DNA from 3 places in the Brachybacterium sp. sponge genome. Region 1 is predicted to be linked to each of the others. Evidence: riboswitches for the same ligand, from Rfam matches in the RefSeq annotation. Region 1 holds a riboswitch; each other region holds the start of a gene.
What was found. Region 1 has a riboswitch for thiamine pyrophosphate ahead of A4A78_RS11835 (ECF transporter S component). Riboswitches for the same ligand answer to the same signal wherever they lie in the genome.
Positions count from the first base shown of each region.

Region 2: linked by a shared signal. The riboswitch ahead of thiC (phosphomethylpyrimidine synthase ThiC) and the one ahead of A4A78_RS11835 (ECF transporter S component) in region 1 are both predicted to bind thiamine pyrophosphate.
Region 3: linked by a shared signal. The riboswitch ahead of A4A78_RS01470 (3-oxoacyl-ACP reductase) and the one ahead of A4A78_RS11835 (ECF transporter S component) in region 1 are both predicted to bind thiamine pyrophosphate.

Region 1 covers NZ_LRMP01000002.1:861,775-868,895, forward strand. Annotated here, with positions in the region: gene A4A78_RS11815 (Fpg/Nei family DNA glycosylase) at 1-457, shown strand, start outside; gene A4A78_RS11820 (GNAT family N-acetyltransferase) at 487-963, shown strand; gene A4A78_RS11825 (ankyrin repeat domain-containing protein) at 980-1,381, opposite strand; gene A4A78_RS11830 (ATP-binding cassette domain-containing protein) at 1,394-3,451, opposite strand; gene A4A78_RS11835 (ECF transporter S component) at 3,478-4,059, opposite strand; TPP riboswitch at 4,107-4,212, opposite strand; gene A4A78_RS11840 (hypothetical protein) at 4,244-4,810, opposite strand; gene A4A78_RS11845 (M13 family metallopeptidase) at 4,807-6,831, opposite strand; gene A4A78_RS11850 (hypothetical protein) at 6,863-7,121, opposite strand, start outside.
Region 2 covers NZ_LRMP01000002.1:9,818-16,938, forward strand. Annotated here, with positions in the region: gene A4A78_RS08125 (YeeE/YedE family protein) at 1-33, shown strand, start outside; gene A4A78_RS08130 (sulfurtransferase TusA family protein) at 105-335, shown strand; gene thiC (phosphomethylpyrimidine synthase ThiC) at 506-2,245, opposite strand; TPP riboswitch at 2,243-2,357, opposite strand; gene A4A78_RS08140 (OmpA family protein) at 2,508-3,224, opposite strand; gene A4A78_RS08145 (hypothetical protein) at 3,227-3,913, opposite strand; gene A4A78_RS08150 (serine/threonine-protein kinase) at 4,028-5,380, opposite strand; gene A4A78_RS08155 (RNA polymerase sigma factor) at 5,377-6,048, opposite strand; gene A4A78_RS08160 (DUF4282 domain-containing protein) at 6,138-6,806, opposite strand; gene A4A78_RS08165 (MFS transporter) at 6,935-7,121, opposite strand, start outside.
Region 3 covers NZ_LRMP01000001.1:327,465-334,585, forward strand. Annotated here, with positions in the region: gene A4A78_RS01455 (sodium:solute symporter family protein) at 1-738, opposite strand, end outside; gene A4A78_RS01460 (RimK family alpha-L-glutamate ligase) at 1,256-2,173, shown strand; gene A4A78_RS01465 (LLM class flavin-dependent oxidoreductase) at 2,276-3,640, opposite strand; gene A4A78_RS01470 (3-oxoacyl-ACP reductase) at 3,640-4,443, opposite strand; TPP riboswitch at 4,657-4,750, opposite strand; gene ngcE (N-acetylglucosamine/diacetylchitobiose ABC transporter substrate-binding protein) at 4,999-6,486, shown strand; gene A4A78_RS01480 (carbohydrate ABC transporter permease) at 6,486-7,121, shown strand, end outside.

The DNA of each region.
Region 1 (7,121 bases):
GATGGACCAGAAGGTCGTCGCCGGGATCGGGAACATCTACCGCGCCGAGCTGCTGTTCCGGGCGAGGCTGGATCCCTTCGTGCCCGGCCGCGATCTCACCGCCGGGATGTGCGAGGGGATGTGGGAGGACCTGGTCGCGCTGATGGCCTACGGCGCGCGGACGGGACGGATCGTCACCACCCAGCCCGAGCACCGGCAGATCGAGGCGCGGATCGTCGAGCGCTCCCGCGGCACCCGCCAGAACGGGGACGAGGACCCGGACGTGGTGCCCCGCGAGGAGTCCTTCTACGTCTACCACCGCCAGACCCTGCCCTGCCGGCTGTGCGGGACGACGATCCGCTCGGGCGAGATCGCCGCACGCACGGTGTTCTGGTGCCCGCGCTGCCAGCGGGTCCGCAGCCGCCGCGCGGGCTGGACCCGCGAGCACCCCGCCGCACCCTGGGCGCTCGCGCGGTGATCGGTGCCGACGGCCGTACCCTGACGCCCATGCCCGACCAGCCCGCCGCCCCGCCCGTCCTGCACCGCGCCGTCCTCGACGACCTCTCCGCCCGCACGCTCTACCTCCTGGCGACGCTCCGCCAGGACGTGTTCACCATGGAGCAGGGCGCGACCGACGCGGACCTCGACGGGCGCGAGCTCGAGCCGACCACGGAGCTGCTGTGGCTCGAGGAGGAGGGCGCGCCGATCGCCCACCTGCGCCTGCTGCGGGAGACGGACGGCACGCTCCGCATCGGCCGGGTCGCGGTGCGTGCGGACCGTCGTCGCGGCGGCCACGGCAGGCGCCTCATGGTCGCGGCGCTCGAGCGGGCCCGGGAGCTCGCCCCGAGCGCCGAGGTGCACCTCGACGCCCAGGCGTATCTCGAAACGTGGTACGCCTCGATGGGCTTCGAGACGGTGAGCGACGTGTTCCTCGAGGCAGGGATCGAGCACGTCGCGATGGTGCTGCGCCCCGCGAGCGCCTGAGCCCGGCCCAGTCGGCTCAGGCCCGACGCGCCTCGATCAGCTCCACGATCTCGGCCCGCTCGAAGTAGCGCGCCGTCGCCAGGCCGCTCGGCTCGCCGAGGTCCGGGTCCGCCCCGGCCTCGAGCAGCGCCCTCGCCACCTCGGTGAAGCCCTTGAAGGCGGCGCCCGCGAGCGGGGACTGGCCGCGGTCGTTGAGCAGGTCCACGTCGGCGCCGCGGGCGGCGAGCTCGCTCACCAGCGCGGCGTGCCCGTGATAAGCGGCGAGCATGAGCGGGGAGTTCCCGGAGGCGTCGCGCAGGTTCGCCGGCGCGCCGTTGTCGAGGAAAGCGCGCACGGTCTCGGCGTCGCCCTTCCGGGCGGCGTCGAGCAGGGTGTTGGCGAGCTCGATGAGCTCGGGATCCAGGGAGTCGTCGGTCATCGCCCCAGCGTATTACGCGGGGCCGACGAGCAGCTCGGCGATCAGCGGCCACACCAGCAGTCCCGCCGCGATCACGACCCCCAGCAGGTCCGCGGGTCCGACGGGGCTCGGCGCCGCCCAGGTGCGGTGCGTCGCGGTCGCGAAGCCGCGGGAGTCCATCGCCAGGGCCTGCTGCTCGGCGCCGCGCAGCGTGTCCACGAGCAGGGCGAGGGTGGCACCCGCGAGCACCCGGGGGGAGCGGGGACCGCCGAGACCGCGGCGAGTGCGGGCCTCGAGGATCGCCGCCCACTGCCGGCCCAGATGCCCCACCCGCACCAGCGCGATCACGGAGGCGGCGACGGGCCGTCCAGGCAGGTGCAGGCGCTGGCCGAGCGCGTCCCCGAGCGGGGTGGGGCGCACGGAGGCGAGGGCCAGCACCCCGGGGGCGACGAAGGCGGTGATCCGCGCGGCCTCCTTCAGGCCGACGAGCCATGCCTCTCCGGACAGCGCCGGCGCCTCGCCCAGCAGCGCCGTGGTCCAGGCGAGCCCCGCCGCAGAGAGCAGGATCGGGAGCAGGCGCAGGGCCGCGCCGCGCAGGCTCCGCACCGCCAGCGGGGCGAGCAGCACGGTCGGGGCGAGGGCGAGCAGCCCGCCCTGCCAGCTCTGCACGGCGAAGGAGCCGATCGCGGCGAGGATCCCGATCAGGCTCAGCGTCAGCGGGTTCAGCGCGTCGGCCGGGACCCGGCGGGGCGAGGGCGTGGGCACCGCGCCCGGCGCCGGGGAGGGCAGGTCGTGGCGCGCGTCGGCCGCGTCGACGAGGAGCTCGTCGTGGCTCGCGACGAGCACCGCCGTGCCGCGGGCCCTCGCCTCGCGCAGCAGCTCCAGCACCTCGCGGCGCCGCCGGGCGTCCAGGCCCACGGTCGGCTCGTCGAGCACGAGCAGGCCGGGGCGCTGGGCGAGGGCCGCGACGATCGCGAGACGGCGCTGTTCGCCGCCGGAGAGGCGGTGGGGGTGGGCGCCGGCGAGCGGGGCGAGGCCCGCCCGCTGAAGAAGCTCGTCCGCGAGGGCCTCGTCCGTGGCCCAGGGGGAGGCGAGGACCTCCTCCCGCACGGTCGTCGCGACGAAGGAGTGCTCGGGGTCCTGGGGGACGAGGGCGATTTGGGAGGGCTCGGGGCGGGACACGGCGCCCGCGCCCGGCTCCGTCGCGCCGACGAGGACGCGCAGCAGGGAGGTCTTGCCCGCACCGGACGGGCCGGTCAGCGCGGTCAGCCGCCCGGAGCGCAGCGCGAGGTCCTGCGGCGCGGTGAGCCCCCGGGCGGGCACGGTGACGCCGCGCAGCGCGGCGACGGTCTCGCCGGGTTCGGCCGAGCCGCGCGCCTCCTCGCCGGCCGTCCCGTCCTCGAGCACCCCCGCTGCGACCAGCACCTCCCGCTGCCGGGAGAGCAGCTCGCCCGGTGCTCCGTCGGCGAGCACCCGGGCGCGAGGGCCGAGCACGATCAGCCGGTCCACGTGCGGCAGCCAGGGCCCGAACCGGTGCTCGGCGACGACGAGGGTGCGGCCGCCCGCGACCGTCAGGATCGCCTCTCGCACCTGCTCGGCCGTCGGGGCATCGAGCATGGAGGTCGGCTCGTCCAGGAGCAGCAGGTCGGGGCGCAGGGCCAGTGCGCCGGCCAGCGCGATCCGCTGCTGCTGGCCGCCCGAGGCGTCCAGCGGCGCCCGCTCAGGGTCGAGGTCGACGCGCGCCGCCTCGAGCGCCCGGGCGGCGCGCTCGGTGAGCTCCGGCCGGGGCAGTCCCGCGTTCTCCGGTCCGAAGGCGGCGTCGCGGGCGACGGTCGCGCCGACCAGAGCGTGCACCGGGTTCTGCAGCAGCAGGCCCCGCTCCCCGGGCCGGCTGGGCGCGGGGACGAGCCCCTCGCCGTCCCCGTCCTCGGGGTCCAGCAGCCCGGCCAGCGCCCGCAGCACGGTCGACTTCCCACTGCCGCTCGCCCCGGCCAGCAGCACTCGCTGCCCGGGCGGGATCTCGAGGTCGAGCCCCTCGATGGTCGGCTCGCGCCGGCTGAGCGGCCGCCAGCGCAGCCCGTCGACGTGCACGGACGCCGCCGGGACGGTCCCGGTGCTCAGGCCTCCACCGCGCGGGCCGCCTCCCGGCCGGAGGCCAGGGAGTCCACCGCGCCGGTCGCGATCAGCGCCCGGCTCGCCGCCCAGCCCAGCACCCCGCACAGCAGCGCCCCCGAGAGCAGGAAGAAGGCGAGCATCGTGCCGGAGAAGGCCCAGCTCATTTCCTGGTAGTAGGCGACCTTCTCCCATCCCCATTCGAGCAAGGCAGAGAGCACGCCGCCGAGCACCGCCACGGGCAGGGTGAAGCGCCGGTAGCGGGTGAGCAGGAAGGCGAGCTCGACCCCACCGCCCTGCATGAGACCGGACACGGCGGTGCCCCAGCCCCACTGACTGCCCAGCAGCATCGAGAGCACGGCGGCGACCATCTCCGCGAGCAGGGCGGCGCCGGGCTTGCGCACCAGCAGCGCGGCGAGCACGGCCGGCAGGAACCAGATCCCCGCCAGCAGCCCCTCGGCCGGCTTGAACGCCGCGGTCAGCGGGCCGATCAGGGTGTAGAGCTGGCCGTAGCCGAGGAAGGCGACCCCGAAGGCCGCCCCGATCAGCACGGTCACCAGCAGATCGACGGTGCGATAACGGGTCATCACGTCTCCTCCCAGGTCCTGGAAGGGGCGCGGAGCACCGGCGGTGCTCCACGGAAATCCCGACTCCCTACGCCGGTGCGAGCCGGATCAGGTTCGAGGGTCTGCGCCGTCGGCGCACTCTCAGCACCGGACGGTGCTCCCCTGTCAGTGGATGACGAGCAGACAGTCTAGCCCAGGAGCACGCTCAGCGGCGGGCACGGATGGCCTGGTCGATCGCATCGGCGGCCGCCTCGGGGTCGACGGGGGAGAGGATGTAGCAGGTGTCCTTCGTCCCGATGATCTCCACGCTCGTGCCCGGCCGGGTGACCAGCATCCGGTAGGGACGCTGCTGTTCGGCGAGGGTGAAGATCTTCCGCCGGCCGACGGGGGTGAGCTCCTCGGGCTTCGGGGTCATCGCCCTCCCGCGCCGCCAGCCGTAGCCGCCGAGGGCGACGCCCACGGTGCCGGTGGGGATATCGCGCAGCTGCACGGTGCGGAAGTCCTCGATCGGCCAGACCCGGCGGGGGAGGAAGCCTCCGAGGCTCACGGTGACCCCGTTCCCGTCGACCACGAAGCGGGTGGCCTGGCCCATCCACGTCCACAGCGCCAGCAGCGCGAAGGCGGCGAGCACCGCGATCGCGCCCGGCGCCGAGCCGCGCTGCAGCAGCAGGCCCGACACGATCAGGCCCGCCACCACGGTGACGACGACGCGGGTCCAGCCCACGGACGAGGGCACCGTCCGCCCGACGTGGAAGGGCGGATCGGGCCTCACCAGATGCTCACCCGCTCCTCGGGGGCGCGGTACATGCCGTCGCCCTCGCGCACGTCGAAGGCCTCGTGGAACTCGTCGATGTGCCCGGCGACCGTGTTGCAGCGGAACTCCATCGGCGCATGCGGGTCCACGGCCAGGCGGCGGATCGCCTCCTGGGGCCGGTTCCGGCCCCGCCACACGGTCGCCCAGGACCAGAACACGCGCTGCAGGCCGGTGAGCCCGTCGAGCTCGGCCGCGGCCTCCTCCTCGGAGCGGCTGGCGAGATAGGCCTTGACTGCGATGGAGAGCCCGCCGAGGTCGCCGATGTTCTCGCCGATGGTGAGGGCGCCGTTGACTCGGTGGGAGTCGTCGAGCTCGCGCGGGGAGAGCTCCGAGTACTGCGCGATGAGACGGGCGGCGCGGGCGTCGAAGGCCTCGCGGTCCTCCGCCGTCCACCAGGAGACGAGGTTGCCGTCCCCGTCGTACTTCGAGCCCTGGTCGTCGAAGCCGTGGCCGACCTCGTGGCCGATCACCGCGCCGATCCCGCCGAAGTTCACGGCGTCGTCGGCTTCCGCGTCGAAGAACGGGGGCTCGAGGATCGCGGCGGGGAAGACGATCTCGTTCCGGCCGGGGTTGTAGTAGGCGTTGACCGTCTGCGGGGTCATGTGCCACTCGGTCTCGTCCATCGGCCCGCCGACCTTCGAGAACTCGAAGTCCGCCTCGAAGCGGCGGGAGGCGCGGACGGTCGCGACGAGGTCGCCGGGGACGAGCTCGAGGCCGTCGTAGTCGCGCCACGTCGAGGGATACCCGATCTTCGGGGTGAACCTCTCGAGCTTCGCGAGCGCCTTCTCGCGGGTGGCCGGGGTCATCCAGTCCAACGAGCTGATCGAGTCGCGGTAGGCGTCCATCAGGGCGTCGACCAGCGCGGTCATGCGCTCCTTGTGGGCGGCGGGGAAGTGGCGGGCGACGTACTCGCGGCCGACGGCGAAGCCGACCGCGCCCTCGACCAGGGCCACGCCCCGCTTCCACCGCTCCTTCAGCTCCTCCGCACCGGACAGGACGCGGCCGGAGAAGTCGAAGTCCTCCTCGACCAGCGCGGCGGGGAGATAGGGGGCGTAGGAGGAGACGGTGTGCATCGCGAGCCACGTGCGCAGCACGGCGAGGTCCTCCCCGGCCAGCAGCTCCGCGGCGGCGGAGACGAACTCGGGCTGGCCGACGGAGACCACGTCGAAGGCCGCGGCCGGCGCGCCGGTGCCCTCGATGTACGCGTCCCAGGGGAAGGCGGGGGCGAGCTCGCGGCGCTGCGCGGCGTCCATGGGGTTGTCGGACTTCTCCCGGTCGCGCAGGCGGACCACGTCGACGTGGCAGGCGGCGAGGCGGGTCTCGAAGTCGAGCACGGCGCGGGCGAGCTCCTCGGGGCCGCCGGCGGCGAGCCCCGCACGGCCGGGCAGCTCGGCGAGGCGGGCGAGGTTCGCCAGGTGCGCGGCATAGGCCTCGCGGGTCTCGGCGTGGTGCTCCTCGCGGTAGTAGGACTCGTCGGGCAGGCCGAGGCCTCCCTGATGGATCTTGACCTGGTACTGGGAGGAGTCGTGGTCGTCGGTCCACACGTAGGCGAGCACCGCCGAGGCCCCCGAGTCGGGCGCCGCCATCCGGCGCACGAGGCCCTCGAGGTCCCGGGTCGCCCCGATCTCGTCGAGCAGGTCGGCGAGGCCGGACAGGCCCGCGGCCTCGATCGCCTCGGTGTCCATGAACATGCGGTACAGCGTGCCGATCCGGGCGTGGTCGGTGGTCGGGACCGGCAGGCTCCCCGCCTCGTCCGCGGTGCGCGCGACGTCGTCGGCCGCCTCCTCGACGATCTCCCGCACCCGCTCCTCGGACAGGTCGCGCAGCGCGTGGAAGGCGCCGTCGCTGGACCGGTCGGCGGGCATCACGTGCTCGGCGAGCCAGCGGCCGTTGACGTGGCCGAAGAGGTCGTCCTGGGGGCGGGCGGCGGCGTCGACCTGCTCGAGGTCGAGTCCGGAGGGGAGGGCAGCGGTCATCATCGGCTCCTGCGGGGGTGGTGGGGTCGGTCGGTCAGAGGCTCAGCAGTCCGAGCACGGCCAGGGCGAGGGTCAGTGCACCGAGGGCGATGGGCATGTACGCCCAGGGGGTGCGGGAGCGCTCCGCCGGAGGCCTGCGCTGGAGGACGAGGGTCGACAGCCCGGTGCCGATCGAGAGCACGGCGGTGCCGACGGCGAGCACGGGCGAGAGGATCACGAGCACGGTCGCGCCGAGCTGGAACATCACGGTGCCGAGCACGTCCAGCAGGCGCATCACGACGGTCTCGCGGGCG
Region 2 (7,121 bases), 850 kb from region 1:
CGCCCCGCCCCGGTGCTCACCCCCGCCTCCTGACCGCCCCGCTCACCAGCTCACCGAACAGCACCCAGAATTTGCCCCGACCCTCCTTCGGAAGGACCGCTCCCATGGCCGCCTACACCCTCCAGACCAACGGCTCCGTCTGCCCGTTCCCGCTGATCGACGCGAAGAACGCGATGCAGCAGCTGAGCACGGGCGATGACCTGATCATCGACTTCGACTGCACCCAGGCCACCGACTCCCTGCCCCAGTGGGCGGCGACGGACGGTCACGAGGTCGTCGCCTTCGACCGCACCGGCGAGGCCGGCTGGACGATCACGGTCCGCAAGGGCGCCTGACCCGACCCGGCCAGCCCCGGGCCGAAGCCGACCGGCTCCGGATCGATGACCGGCCGACGGCCGGGTGCGTCGGCGCCTGTGCGCGCCCCCGCCCCCGGCCCTCGGGGCCCGCGAACGCCGCGGCGCGCTCCACGGACCGACGGGGATCAGGACCGCCGTGTCGGCAGGGATCAGAACCGCGGCGTCGGCAGGTACACGGTGCCGCCCCGCTCGCGGAACTCCCGCGACTTCTCGGCCATGCCCTCCTGGGCGATCCGCTCCTGGGAGGCGGCGTCGCCGTAGGTGTCGCGGATGTCCTGCGAGATCCTCATCGAGCAGAACTTCGGCCCGCACATGGAGCAGAAGTGCGCGGTCTTCGCGGGCTCGGCCGGCAGGGTCTCGTCGTGGTACTCCTCGGCCAGCTGCGGATCCAGCGAGAGCCCGAACTGGTCCCGCCAGCGGAACTCGAAGCGGGCCTTCGACAGGGCGTCGTCGCGCTCGCGGGCACCGGGATGCCCTTTGGCGACATCGGCCGCGTGCGCGGCGATCTTGTACGTGATCACCCCGGTCTTCACGTCGTCGCGGTCCGGGAGCCCGAGGTGCTCCTTCGGCGTGACGTAGCAGAGCATCGCGGTGCCGTAGCGGGCGATCTCCGTCGCGCCGATGGCGGAGGTGATGTGGTCGTAGGCCGGCGCCACGTCGGTGACCAGCGGGCCGAGGGTGTAGAACGGCGCGCCGTCGCACAGCTCCTGCTGGCGCTCCACGTTCTCGCGCACCAGGTGCAGCGGCACGTGCCCCGGGCCCTCGACCATCACCTGCACGTCGTGCTCCCACGCCCGACGGGTCAGCTCGGCGAGGGTGTCGAGCTCGGCGAACTGCGCGGCGTCGTTCGCGTCGGCGAGGCAGCCGGGCCGCAGTCCGTCGCCGAGGGAGAAGGAGACGTCGTAGCGGGCGAAGATCTCGCACAGCTCGTCGAAGTGCTCGTAGAGGAAGTTCTCCCGGTGCCGGGCCAGGCACCAGCCGGCCAGGATGGAGCCGCCGCGCGAGACGATCCCCGTGACCCGGTTCGCGGTCAGCGGCACGTAGCGCAGCAGCACCCCGGCGTGGATCGTCATGTAGTCCACGCCCTGCTCGCTCTGCTCGATCACGGTGTCCCGGAAGATCTCCCAGGTCAGCGCGTTCGCGTCCCCGTTCACCTTCTCCAGCGCCTGGTAGATGGGGACGGTCCCGATGGGCACCGGGGAGTTGCGCAGGATCCACTCGCGGGTGGTGTGGATGTCGTCCCCGGTGGAGAGGTCCATGACGGTGTCGGCGCCCCAGCGGGTGGCCCACTCGAGCTTGGAGACCTCCTCGGCGATCGAGGAGGTCACCGCCGAGTTGCCGATGTTCGCGTTGACCTTCACCAGGAAGCTGCGGCCGATGATCATCGGCTCCGCCTCGGGATGGTTCACGTTCGCGGGGATGACCGCGCGACCCGCCGCGACCTCGCTGCGCACCAGCTCCACGTCGCGGCCCTCCCGCAGCGCGACATAGCGCATCTCCGGGGTGATCTCGCCGCGACGGGCGTAGTGCATCTGGGTGACGCACCGGCCCGGGAGGGAGCGCAGCGGGGGCCGGCTCTCGCCGCGCCACTCGGCGCTGGCCTCGCCGCGGCGCACCGCACCGCGCCCGTCGTCGGACAGATCGCGGTCCCGGCCCGCGTACTCCTCGACGTCGCCGCGGCGCCGGATCCACTCCTCGCGCAGCGGCGGCAGGCCCTCCTCCGGGACGCAGCCGGGACCGGCGGTGCGGTACACGTCCAGCGGCGGGTTGGCCGTCCCGGCGGGGGAGGGGTCCTGGGCGATGCGGGTGACGGGCACCCGCAGGCCGTGCGCGGGGTCCTCCAGGTGGCCGAGGCTGTGGGTGGGGTAGTTCTCAGGGCGTGCGGACATGCAGTCGCTCTCCTTCTTCCTTCGCCGGCATGACCCGGGGCAGGTTCGGTCGGTGCTCGAACCGCGACAGTTCGATCTCAGCCCGTTGCGACGGGCACCCGAGGGATCGGCGACGACCGTAGCAGACGCATGCGGTCGCGTCCGCGGCGTGCACGTCCGCGGCGTCCGCGAGGGGCGCCGGACCGCCACGGCCGACGGGCCCTGCCGCGTAGAGGTCCGCGCCAGGGCCCGTCGGCCGCTCGTCCTGAAGGGTGGGGCCTGGTCAGTCCCCGTAGCGCAGCTCGACGCGGCGGTCCGCCGCATTGCCGGCGTCGTCCCCTCCGCCTCCTGCGGCGGACGGCTTCGCATCGCCGTGCCCGGTGACCTCGAGGGTGAGATCGGGGCGCTCCGCCGCGAGCGCGTCGGCGACCGCCTGGGCGCGGTTCTCCGAGAGCTGCTGGTTGTCGAAGTCATACTGCGAGCGGTCCACGGGCAGAGAGTCGGTGTGCCCGCCCACCTGCACGGTCGTGCCCTCGGGGATTTCGGCGGCGAGCTCGACGATGCGGGCGGCGGCCCCGACGGAGAGGTCCCAGGCGTTGGAGGGGAAGAGGATGTCGGCCTCGAGCACGATCACCTCGTCCTCGGCGGGCTCGCTGCCGCCGAGCTCCGTGATCGAGCGGGCGGGTTCGCACTCGGTGATCGAGCGTGCCGGGTCGTAGACCGTGATCGAGCGCTGGAGGATCTCGTCGGTGATCTCGAAGGGCTGCTCGGGCGGGCCCTTCGTCTCGCCCTCGGCGAAGGCCGCGGGCGCGCCGAGGGCCAGCAGCAGGGCGGATGCCGCGAGCGAGGCGGCGGCCGTGGCCCGTCGGCGGGCGGCCCGGGCCGCCGACGGCTCGGCCGTAGGGCGCGGGGCGCCGTGTCGGGGCGGCTCGGCGCGACGGGGCGACGGGTCGGCGGGAGAGAGGTGCGTCGCCTCGGGCTGCGGAGTCGTGCGGAGCATCCTCATCCCTCCTCGGCCTCGATCTGCACGTCCTCGAAGGAGGGGCCCGCGCCCATCACGACGTCGATCGCGGTGATGTCGTCGATCGGGGCGGCGAAGTTCGCCCAGTACGCCTGGGTGTCGCCGGAGGAGAGCTCGATCACGTTCTGCGTGCTGTTCCACATCGCCGGGCTGTCGTAGCTCTTGCTGGTGTTCAGGATGTCGTAGCGGGTGAGGTTCGCACGGTCCACGAGGGCCGGCGCCACCACGGAGTGGTTGTCGCCGTGCAGGTCGAAGAGCGTGAAGGCGCCGGGCTCGGTGAACTCCGGGGTGAAGGTGAGCAGCAGCTCGAGGGTCTCGCCGCGCCGGCGCAGGTGGTGCAGGCCCACGGTCATCGTCCCCTCCGCCTCGTCGGATGCGATGGGGTACTCGAGCGTGGCGATCGCGTCGGCCGGGTCGACGGAAGAGGCTGCCTGCGCATCGTCCGCACCGCCCGCGGAGCCCTCCTCCCCGCCGCCGTCGGACGCGGCCGGCTGCTCCTGGTCGCCGGAGTCGCTGTCGGAGCCGCCGTCGCCGGCCTCGTTCCCACCGGACTCCTCGAACTCGGCGTCGCCGCCGGTGGTGCAGGCCGCGAGCGACAGCGCGCCGAGCGAGGCGAGGGCCAGCAGGGCCCCGCGCCGGGTGGTGAGACGGATGCGGTGAGCGGTCATGGTCGGACTCCTTCTCTCGGGCGGCTGCGCGGCCGCCGGGGATGTTCTCTCACGATGTATGTCGTCGGCCGGAGCGGATCGGTTGCATCGGATCTGGGCCAATTCCTCGAGCGGTCACGCGTGGACCCTCACCACGCGCCGTGCCTCCAGCTCCTGGCCCTTCGCGGTGCGGGCGCGCAGCACCAGCTCGGCGCGCCCCGGTCCCGAGGCGGTCAGCGTCGCCTGCTGGGCGTCGACGAGGTGCTCGCCCGTGGGCAGCGTCCACACCCACGAGTCCACGCCCGCCATCTCGGCGGTGAACACCGCCTGCTCGCCCACGCGGATCTCCTCGGGTCCGGCGATCTCGAGGGAGGACGAACCGGCGGCAGACGGGGCGGACGCGTCCAGTCCCAGCAGCGCCCCGGCCCCGAGGCCGACGCCGAGCGCGAGCGCCGGCAGCGCGACGAGGAGGGCGCGGCGGCGCGGGCTTGCGGCGGGGACGTCAGCGTCTGAACCCTCCGCGGACTGCGAGGTCGTCGTGTGCGCGGTGGTCCTGTCGGCCGCGCTGGGGCGGGCGCCCGCATCGCCGTCGGCCCCCGGCGCACCGTCGACAGCTCCCGCAGTGCCGTTCGCGGCCGAGGCGCCGACCGTCTCGGGGTCGGCGCCGCCCGTCGGACGAGCGGGCGGGGGAAGGGCGAGCGCCTCCTCGATCTCGGCGAGCCACTCCGTCGCCTCGGCCTGGCGTGCGGCGGGATCCTCGGAGAGGCCCCGGTTGAGGACGTCCTGGAGCGCCTGCGGCATCTCGGCGTCGTCGATCAGCCAGCGCAGCAGCGCGGACATCGCCCAGATGTCGGCGCGGATGTCGACGGTGCCGGTGCGGGACTGCTCTGGCGGGCGGAACCCGTCGGTGCCCGCCGCGACGGTCAGGCCGGAGCTGCGGGCGAGGTCCTTGCACATCCCGAGGTCGGCGACGAGGAGCCGCTCGTCGGCGCGCACCACGGCCGACGGTGAGGACTCGATGCCAACGGCGCGCGCCGCCTCACCGCTGGTGCTGGTCAGCAGCAGGTTCCCGGGGCTGAGATCGCGGTGGACCAGCTGGGCGCGGTGCACGGCGGCGACCGCCGCGGCGAGGGGCCTCGCCACGGCGAGGACGTCGGCGCCGGCGGCGCGCCAGCCGCCCGCGCGCAGCTCCTCGACGCGGCGGCGCAGGGAGCCGCGGTCGGCGAGCTCGAGCACCAGATAGGGCTGCTGGCGCTCGTTCTGGTCGATGTCGTGGACGGAGACGAGGTGGCGCCCGCCGACGCGGCGCAGGCTGCGGCCCTCGGCGATGAAACGCTCGCGGATCTCCGGGTTCAGGCTGTGGTTCTCCGCGAGCACCTTCACCGCGACATCCGCGTCGAGCCGCTCGTCCCGCGCACGATGCACCGTCGCGAAGGAGCCCGCGCCGATCACCCCGCCCAGGCGGTAGCGCTCGCCGAGCGCCGTCACGCGGGAGCCCCGGGCACGGGATCGCCCGCGCCCAGCCGACCGGCGAGCATCGCCCGGCCGCGGCTGACCTGCGACTTCACGGTGCCCTCGGCGCGGTCCAGCTTCGCGGCGATCTGCGCGTACGGCAGCTGCTCGAGGTCACGCAGCTCGAGGGGGACGCGGTAGAGGTCCGGGAGATCCGCGAGCACCTGCCGCACGCTGACGCGCTCGGCGGTCATCGAGCTCATCCGCTCGGCGGACCGGTGCTGCTCCTCGAGCTCGACCGTGGCCCGCAGGCGCCGCAGATGGTCCGCGACGCGGCGTCGGACGATCGAATGCACCCAGGTGGTGACCTTGGAGCGGCCGTCGAAGCGGTGGATCGACTCCGCGATCGAGATCAGCGAGTCCTGGGCGACGTCCTCGACCGCACCGGGATCCAGCAGCGCGGCCCCGGCGAAGCGGTGCACCACCCCGGTGCCGTCCAGCACCTCGACGAAGAGCTCGAGCGCGGCGGGGCTCGATCCGGCGTGCTCGGCGAGGAGGGCGAGCACCTCGTCCTGGCCGTCGACCGCGAGGAGCTCGTCGGCCGTGCGGCGCGCGGCGTCGAGGCGCCCTGCCTGCAGATGTCGTGCCAGCTCATCGCCGTGCTGCGCCGTCGTCCCCGGCGGCGGTCCCCACTCCGTCCCCATGCTTGCGAGCCTATCGCGAACGGGGCGCCCGCCGAGCGGCGGACGCCCCGTTCAGGACGACATGTGGGCCGGCCAGGCCCGGAGCGAGGTCAGCGCTGCGAGGCCTCCGCGATGCGGCCGGTGTTCTGGGCCGTGCGCACGGTCGCGACCGCGAACTCGAGCCCGAGGCGCATCGCGATCAGCGCGATCACGGAGGGGATCCAGCCGAAAAGGATCGAGAGGATCAGCGGGAACGCGTTGAAGCCGCCCTCGCCGTAGAAGCTGTTCATGCTGCCCCAGGCGATGCCGAGGAAGATGCCGTTGATGATGCTCATCAGCCACATCAGCGCTGCGACGACGAACGCGATGACGTAGAGGAAGGACGAGAACTTCACGGTGATGAAGTGCTCGAACTTGAAGTCGAACAGCGCCTTGAAGAAGCCTGCCTCGCCGAAGCGGCCGTCCCCGGAGGCGCCGCCGCCGGTGGCGGGGTAGGGCGCGGCCGCGGGGCTCTGCGCGGAGCCCCAGGCCTGGTCCTGGGCGGGCGGCTGCGGGGCCGACGGCGCGCTCTGCGCACCCCAGGCGTCCTGCTGGCCGGACGCGGCGGCGGTCTGCTGGCCGTAGGGGTCCGACGACGGGGCGGCGTAGGGATCCTGCCCGGCCCCGCCCGCGGAGGGGGCCTGGTCCTGGGCGCCGAATCCGCCGCTCGACGGCTCGGGCGCGGAGCCCTGTCCGTGCTGCGGATCCAGCGGGTTGCTGCCCTCGGGCGGCTGCGACATGGTGCGACTCCTTCTGCGAGATCTGATGGACGAGGAGGAGGTCGTCGGCGCCCCCGCGCCGCCGTTCCCACCCCGACGCTCACCGTAGCCCGCGGGCAGGGGCGGCGGGGGAGCAGTCCGCCTGTGCGTCAGCGGAAGGCGCGGATCGGCAGGATCAGCACGGCGCCGACCAGGGTGAGCACCGAGCCGAGCAGGAACAGCGCCGCGAAGCTCTCCCCGCCGCCCCCGCCGACCATCGGCATTGCAAGAGCGATCGGCGCGATCACGGGCACGAGCGTCTGCGGGAGCGTGTTGCCGATGTTGGAGACGCCGAAG
Region 3 (7,121 bases), on a different contig from region 1:
GGCACCCTGGTTCATGAAGGCGTCGGAGGAGAAGAAGCTCTCCTGCTGCGGGGTGACGTTCCCGGCCGCGACCCCCTCGGCGAACATCGAGGGGCCGCCGGCGAGGAAGAACACCGACGGGATGATCACGACGGCCGCGCCGAGCATCGCCAGGACCTGCGCGAAGTCGGTCAGGACGGAGGCGCGGAAGCCGGACCACAGCGTGTACAGGAGCACGCCGCCGGCGATGATGAGGATGCCCGCGCCGAAGCTGAGCGGGGAGAGCATCGCGATGATCGCACCGCCGGCGATGAAGTTCGAGGTCAGCGAGATGACGGAGCCGAGCACGTTGGAGCCGGCGAGCATCAGCTGCGAGGAGCGGCCGTGGCGGGCGTACATCACCTCGGCGAGGGTGTGGGCGCGCGGGGCGACCTTCCGGATCCGCTTGCCGAAGGGGTAGATGAACAGGATCATCAGCGCGCCCCAGAGCCCGTAGTGGATGGGGCCGGAGACGCCGTAGGTGTAGCCGGCGGTCACCGAGGCGTACATCGAGGACGCCCAGATCCAGGTGGCGGTCATCGAGGCGGCGGAGACGCCGAAGCCGATGCGGTTGCCGGCGGTCATGTAGTCGTCGGCGTTCTCCTGCTTGCGGGAGATCGCCACGGACATCCACATCGTGCCCCCGTAGAACAGGAGCAGGAGCAGGGCGATCCCGATGATTCCCAGCTGGATGATCTCGCCTGAGGGAGCGGGCGGCATGGACTTCCTCTCGTCGCGGTGGACCGGTCACGTACAGCCGGTCCCCCGCGCCGTGGGGCGCTTCGGGCCAGGTGGGACCCCTCGCGGGGCCGACCGGCGATCGACCCCCGTCGCGGATCGCGTCGAACATCGCCCGGGCGAGGTCTCGCCTCTGCGCCGCATGGGGCGCGCCCTGACGGCGGGGACGGGTGGGCCCTCCCGGGCCGCTCCCCCGCCCTCGATCACGCGTGGAGTCGCATAGATACTCGCACAGACCTCAGGGGATTGCCAGGCAGCCGGTAACGAACGAGTAACTACTGCAGGTCACATGGTATTGCTGATTGTCAGACATTCGCAGGGTGGCGATCGGGACACCGTGGCTGCATGCGTCGCATACAGATGCAGGACGTTCCCTCGGCGCGCCCCTCCCCTGCGGCAGGACCGTCGGCGCCCTCCTCGGCCGGGGGCGCTCGCTCCCGCCCGCCCCACGGGCGGACGCGGCGTCGGACCTCCCGCCCTGCGCCCTACCCTCGAAATCATGACGCGCATCGGCATCGTGACCACCTCCCCCGGCGCCTTCACCTCCGCCGATCCCGACCGCGACTGCGCGCCGCTGGTCGCTGCCCTCCGCGATCGCGGCGTCGAGGCGGACTCGCTCGACTGGCACGACACGTCGGTCGACTGGGCCTCCTGGGACCTCGCCGTGCTCCGCAGCCCCTGGGACTACGCCCAGCACCCGGCGGAGTTCGCGGCGTGGCTCGAGCATGCGGGGACGCAGACCCGCGTGCTCAACGAGCCGAAGCTGATCCGCTGGAACATGGACAAGCACTATCTCCTCGAGCTCGAGGCCGCGGGGATCCCCGTGATCCCCACGAGCTACCACCGCACGCTCGACCCGGTCCGCGACGCCCTTGCGGCGCCGACGCAGGCCGCTCACGTGGTCGTGAAGCCCGCCGTCGGCGCGGGATCGCAGCGCACGGGCCTGTTCGCGCGCGAGGACCCCGCCGCGCTCGCCCTCGCCCGGGAGATCCTCGACGCGGGCGGGACCGTGATGGTCCAGCCCGAGGTGCCCGAGCTCTCCGAGGGCCTCGAGAAGGCGGTCTACACCCTCGACGGCCGCTTCACCCATGCGGTCGCCAAGGGCGCGCTGCTCGCCCGCGGCGGCGGACTGCGCGGCGGCCAGTACCAGGAGAACCCCCAGCTCGTGGGCGCCTCCGCCGACGAGCAGGCCTTCGCCGAGCGGGTGCTCGCGGCGGTCGCCGAGGTGACCGGCCTCGGCACGCCGCTGTACGGACGGATCGACCTGGTCGACTCGGCCGAGCACGGGCGGGTGCTGATCGAGGCGGAGCTGTTCGAGCCGACCTACAACCTGCACCTCGCTCCGGAGGTGACGGAGCTCTTCGTCGACGCGATCCTGGGACGGGTCCGAGCGACGGAGCCCGAGCGCTCGCTCTGAGCGCTCGGGGCGACGCCCCTCCCGCGGGAGGGGCCGGCGCCGCGAACAGGCCCCGTCCCCTCCCTCAGCGGTCCCGTCCGACCGGCCGCTCTCCAGCGTCGGTCAGCGCCCCGTCGGCACCGGCATCCCCTGCGGCGGCCGCGGCAGGCCGAGATGGTCGCGCAGAGTCGTCCCCTCGTACTCGCAGCGGAAGCGCCCACGCCGTTGGAGCACCGGCACCACCTGGTCCACGAACTCCTCGATGCCGCCCGGCAGGGTGGGGGGCATGAGGTTGAAGCCGTCGGCCCCTCCCCCATCGACCCAGCGCTCGATCTCGTCGGCCACCTGCTCCGGGGTGCCGATCACGGTCGCGTGGCCGCCGCCTGCGGCGAGGAGCCCCAGCAGCTCGCGGACGGTCGGGCGGGCGGTCTCGAGGATGCGCAGCACCGTGGCGTAGCGGCCCTTCGGCCCGGTGAACTCCTCCAGCGGCGGCAGCGGCGGGACGGGGGCGTCGAGCTCCCAGTCCGACGTGTCCTGGCCGACGAAGAAGGAGAGCTGGCGCAGCGAGTCCTGCACGGGCAGCAGGGCGTCGAGTTCGGCCTTGCGGCGTCGTGCCTCCTCCTCGGTCGAGGCGACGTAGGGGACCAGACCCGGCATGACGGCGAGGGCGTCGGGGTCGCGTCCGAGCGCCGCAGCGCGGGAGCGGATGTCGCTGCGATAGGTGCGGGCGGAGGCGAGATCCCAGGCCACGGCGTAGACCCCCTCGGCGTGTCGGGCGGCGAGCGCGCGCCCGGGCTCCGAGGCACCGGCCTGGAAGAGGACCGGGCGGCCCTGCGGCGGGGTCGGCACGTTCAAGGGCCCGTCGACGGCGAAGGCCTCCCCGCGATGCAGCGGCGGACGCAGGAGAGCGGGGTCGACGTAGGCGCCGTCCGGTTCGGCGAGGATGCTGTCCATCGGCCAGGAGTCCCACAGCCCCTGGAGCACCTCGAGGAACTCCCCCGCCGTGGCGTAGCGCTGCGCATGGCCCGGCAGGGCGGTCATGGAGTGGTTGCGAGCCTCCTCGTCGGTCATCGAGGTGACGACGTTGACCCCGGCCCGGCCGCGCGAGATGTGGTCCAGGCTCGCCAGCAGCCGGGCGGCGTGGAACGGGTCCCAGAAGGTGCTGGAGACCGTCGTGACCAGCCCGACCCGTTCCGTGGCGCGGGCCATCGCGGTGAGCGCGGTGAGCGGTTCGAGCATCCAGGCGGGGCCGCGCTCGACGCCGGCCGTGCCGATCGACTGGCCGTCGGCGAGGAAGACCGCATCGAGCCGGCCCCGCTCCGCGATCCGCGCGAGCTCCTCCCAGTACGTGATGTCCGCGAGGCGCTCCACCGAGGAGCCGGGCGCACGCCAGGCCGCGGAGTGGTGGCCGCAGGCATGGGCGAACAGGTTCAGTCGCACCGGGCGGCGGGCGGCGCCGGTCACGGAGGCATGGGCGTGGGCGGCCATCAGTCCATCACCAGCCCGCCGTCGACGACGAGGTTCTGCCCGGTGATCGCCCGTGCCCAGGGCGAGGCGAGGAGGAGCACGGCGTCGGCGAGCTCGGCGGGCGTGGTCACAGTGCGCAGCGGGGTGCTCGCGGCGATCGCGTCGAACACCGCCTCCGGGGTCGCGGAGCTCGCGTCGGTGGTGCGCAGCAGGCCGCCGCTGACCATGTTCACCGTGATGCCGCGGGGGCCGAGGTCGGCGGCGAAGGTGCGGGTCAGGGCCAGCAGCGCCGCCTTCGCCGCGGTGTAGTCGTGGTAGGGCACGACGGGGTGCTGGAGGAGGTTCGTGCCGATGTTGACGACGCGTCCCGAGCCGGCGCGGTCGAAGCCGGGCAGGGCGGACTGGATGGTGTGCAGCGCGCCCTGCACGGCGCCGGAGAACTGTCCCGCGAAGGCCTCGTAGCCGATCTCGTGCGCCTTCGCGCGGGCGTCCCCGTCGAAGGAGAAGCCGGCCAGGGCGTTGTTCACGACGGTGTCGACGGGGTCGCCGAACTCGGCCTCGGCCCGGGCGAACAGGTCCCCGACCTGGTCGCGCTCGCGCACGTCGGCGCGCACGGCGATCGCCCGGCCGGGGTGCGCGTCGGCGATCTCCCGGGCGGCGGCCTCGCTGGTGAGGTGGTCGATGACGACCCTGGCTCCCTCGCGGAGGAACGCCTCGGTGAGGGCCCGGCCGAGGCCGCGAGCGCCCCCGGTGACGAGCACGACCTGCGTCGAGAGCGGCGGGGCGGTACGGGAGGCGGGGGTGATCGGGGTGGAGGGGGTCATGGTCGTGCGGTCCTTTCAGGGCATGCGAGCACGCCCGCCGCCGAGCGGGAGGGACGCGTCGCGGTCGGAGCAGGGCCGGATCGGGGCGCGGCGCTGCGCGGGAGGCGACACGGGGACCGGGAGAGGGGATGGCGGCGTGCAGGGCGGCGGCGTGCCGGTTCGCGACCAGCACGGCCCTGGCCCGCAGGACCGTGGCCTGCAGGGCGACAGCGCGCAGCGCATCGACGACATCCCTCCGCGAGCATGAACTCGATCAGGTTCTCCGGGTGTGCTCTCAGCCCCTGGCGGGGCACCCCGTGTCGATCACCGACTGTACCCGCCGCCGGCCGCTGGGCGCTCCCGGTCTCGTCGAGCTGCCTCCCAGCTCGTGGAGCTGCGGCACGTCCGCCTCCCGGGCGGGCGCACCGACGAGGGCGCGCCCCTTCCGAGAGCGGATGGAAATAGTTACCATCATGCCGACACAACGTGGTGCCGCTTTTCATCTCGAGGTCACCGGCTCGTCATCTCGGCCCGCCACGCTGTCGTCGTCACCCCTCGGACGTCGAAAGGCCCGTCGTGTCCACCCCTCGCTCCTCCCGCCTCTCCGCCCTCTCCACGCACCGCACCACCCCCGCTCCCGCCGCCCCGGGCAGCGCCGGCACCGGCACCACGCGCCGCGCGCTGCTCGGCCTCGCCGGGGCGCTCGGCGCGGCCGGCCTCTCCGCCTGCGCGACCTCCGGCGCTCCGGGCGCCGACGCGGGCGGCTCCGACGGCGGCTCCGCCGGGGCCGCGGAGACCAGCCCCGAGAATCCCTTCGGCGTCGCCGGCGGCGAGCTGAAGGCCTTCGTCTTCGACGGCGGCGGCGGGGTGCCGTATCTCGACCTCACCGAGCAGCTCCTCGAGGAGAAGCACCCGGACCTCGCCGCGGACATCGTGCGCACCGAGGACCTCAGCACCCTCCAGCCCCAGTTCGTGAACGGCACTCCCCCGGACCTCTTCCAGAACTCCGGCGCCGGCGCCCTGGACATCACCTCGCTGACCGCGAACGGCCAGCTCGCCTCGCTCGAGGACCTCATGGCCGCGCCCAGCTGGGACGACTCCGAGATCACCGTGGAGGAGTCCCTGAACCCGGGCGTGCGCGAGGCGGGCACCGTCGACGGCACCCTCGTCGGGCTGAACACCGTCCAGTACGCCTGGGCGCTCTGGCACGACGCCGCCCTCCTCGAGGAGAAGGGCTGGGAGGCGCCGACCACCTGGGACGAGCTGATGACGCTCTGCACCGAGATCAAGGCCGACGGGATCTTCCCGTTCGCCTTCACCGGCCAGCACGCGAACTACCCCGACGAAGGCATCCTCCAGCCTCTGGTGGCGAAGATCGGCGGGCAGGAGGTCTGGAAGAACATCGACAATCTCGAGGACGGTGCCTGGCAGCAGGACGCCGTGCGCGAGGCCGCGGAGGCGCTGCTGCAGCTGCGCACCGACGAGCTGATCCTCCCCGGCGTCGCCCAGATGACCCACGTCCAGTCGCAGACCGCGTGGCTGAACCACGAGGCGGTGTTCATCCCCGTCGGCGCCTGGCTGGAGAACGAGATGAAGTCCGCGATCCCCGAGGGCTTCCGCATGACCGCCGCGGCGCTGCCCTCCCCGGATCCGACGCTCGCCGACCTCACCCCGAACAACCCCGGGGCCGGCTGGTTCGTGCCCGAGGGCGCCGCGAACAAGCCCGCCGCCCTCGAGCTGCTGCGCGCGCTGCTGTCGAAGGAGTCCTCGCAGAACTACGCCGAGCTCTCCAACAGCGTGACCATGGTCGCCGGCGCGCACGACGACCAGCAGCTCAGCGACCCGTTCATGACGCTCACCGAGATGATCGAGCGCTCCAACGCGGTCGAGCCCTGGCAGGTCGTGAAGTACCCGACCTGGTACCCGGCGATGGCGGAGGAGACCCGCGCCGCGCTGATCGCGCTGCTGCTGGACGACCTCGACGTGGACGGCTTCCTGGCCCGCTGCCAGAAGGCGGCGGACCAGGTCGCCGGTGACGACGCGATCGCGAAGCAGACCCGCTGATGCATCTGCGCGGAAGGTGGTGGCTGATCCTCACCTTCATCACGCCCGGTCTGGTCCTGTACTCGGTGTTCGTCCTGTCGAGCTTCGCGCAGGGGGTGCAGATCTCGTTCACGAACTGGACGGGCTTTACCCCCACGCTCGAGTACGTCGGGCTGGACAACTACGTGCGGATGGCGAGGGACGGGGCGTGGTGGAGGGCGGTGTCGCACAATGCGGTGCTGCTGGTGATCATCCCGGTGGTCACCCTCGGGCTCGCGCTGCTGCTCGCCACGCTGATCACCCGCGGCGGCTCGGGCACGCTCCGGGCCGTCCGCGGGGCGGGCGCCTACCGGGTGCTGTTCTTCTTCCCGCAGGTGGTGCCGGTGGTGATCATCGGCATCATGTTCAGCTACATCTACGCCTCCCGCGGCGGACTGCTGGACGGCCTGCTGCGCCTGGTGGGCACCGACATCCTCGCGGTCGTGCCGAACGGCCCGCTCGGGAACCCGCGCACGATCCTGCTCGCGATCGCGCTGGCGGCGGTGTGGTCCTCGGTCGGCTTCTACATGGTCCTGTTCCTCTCCGCGATGAGCGGGGTGCCGCAGGAGCTGTACGAGGCGGCGTCGCTGGACGGGGCGGGGAGGCTGCGCAGCTTC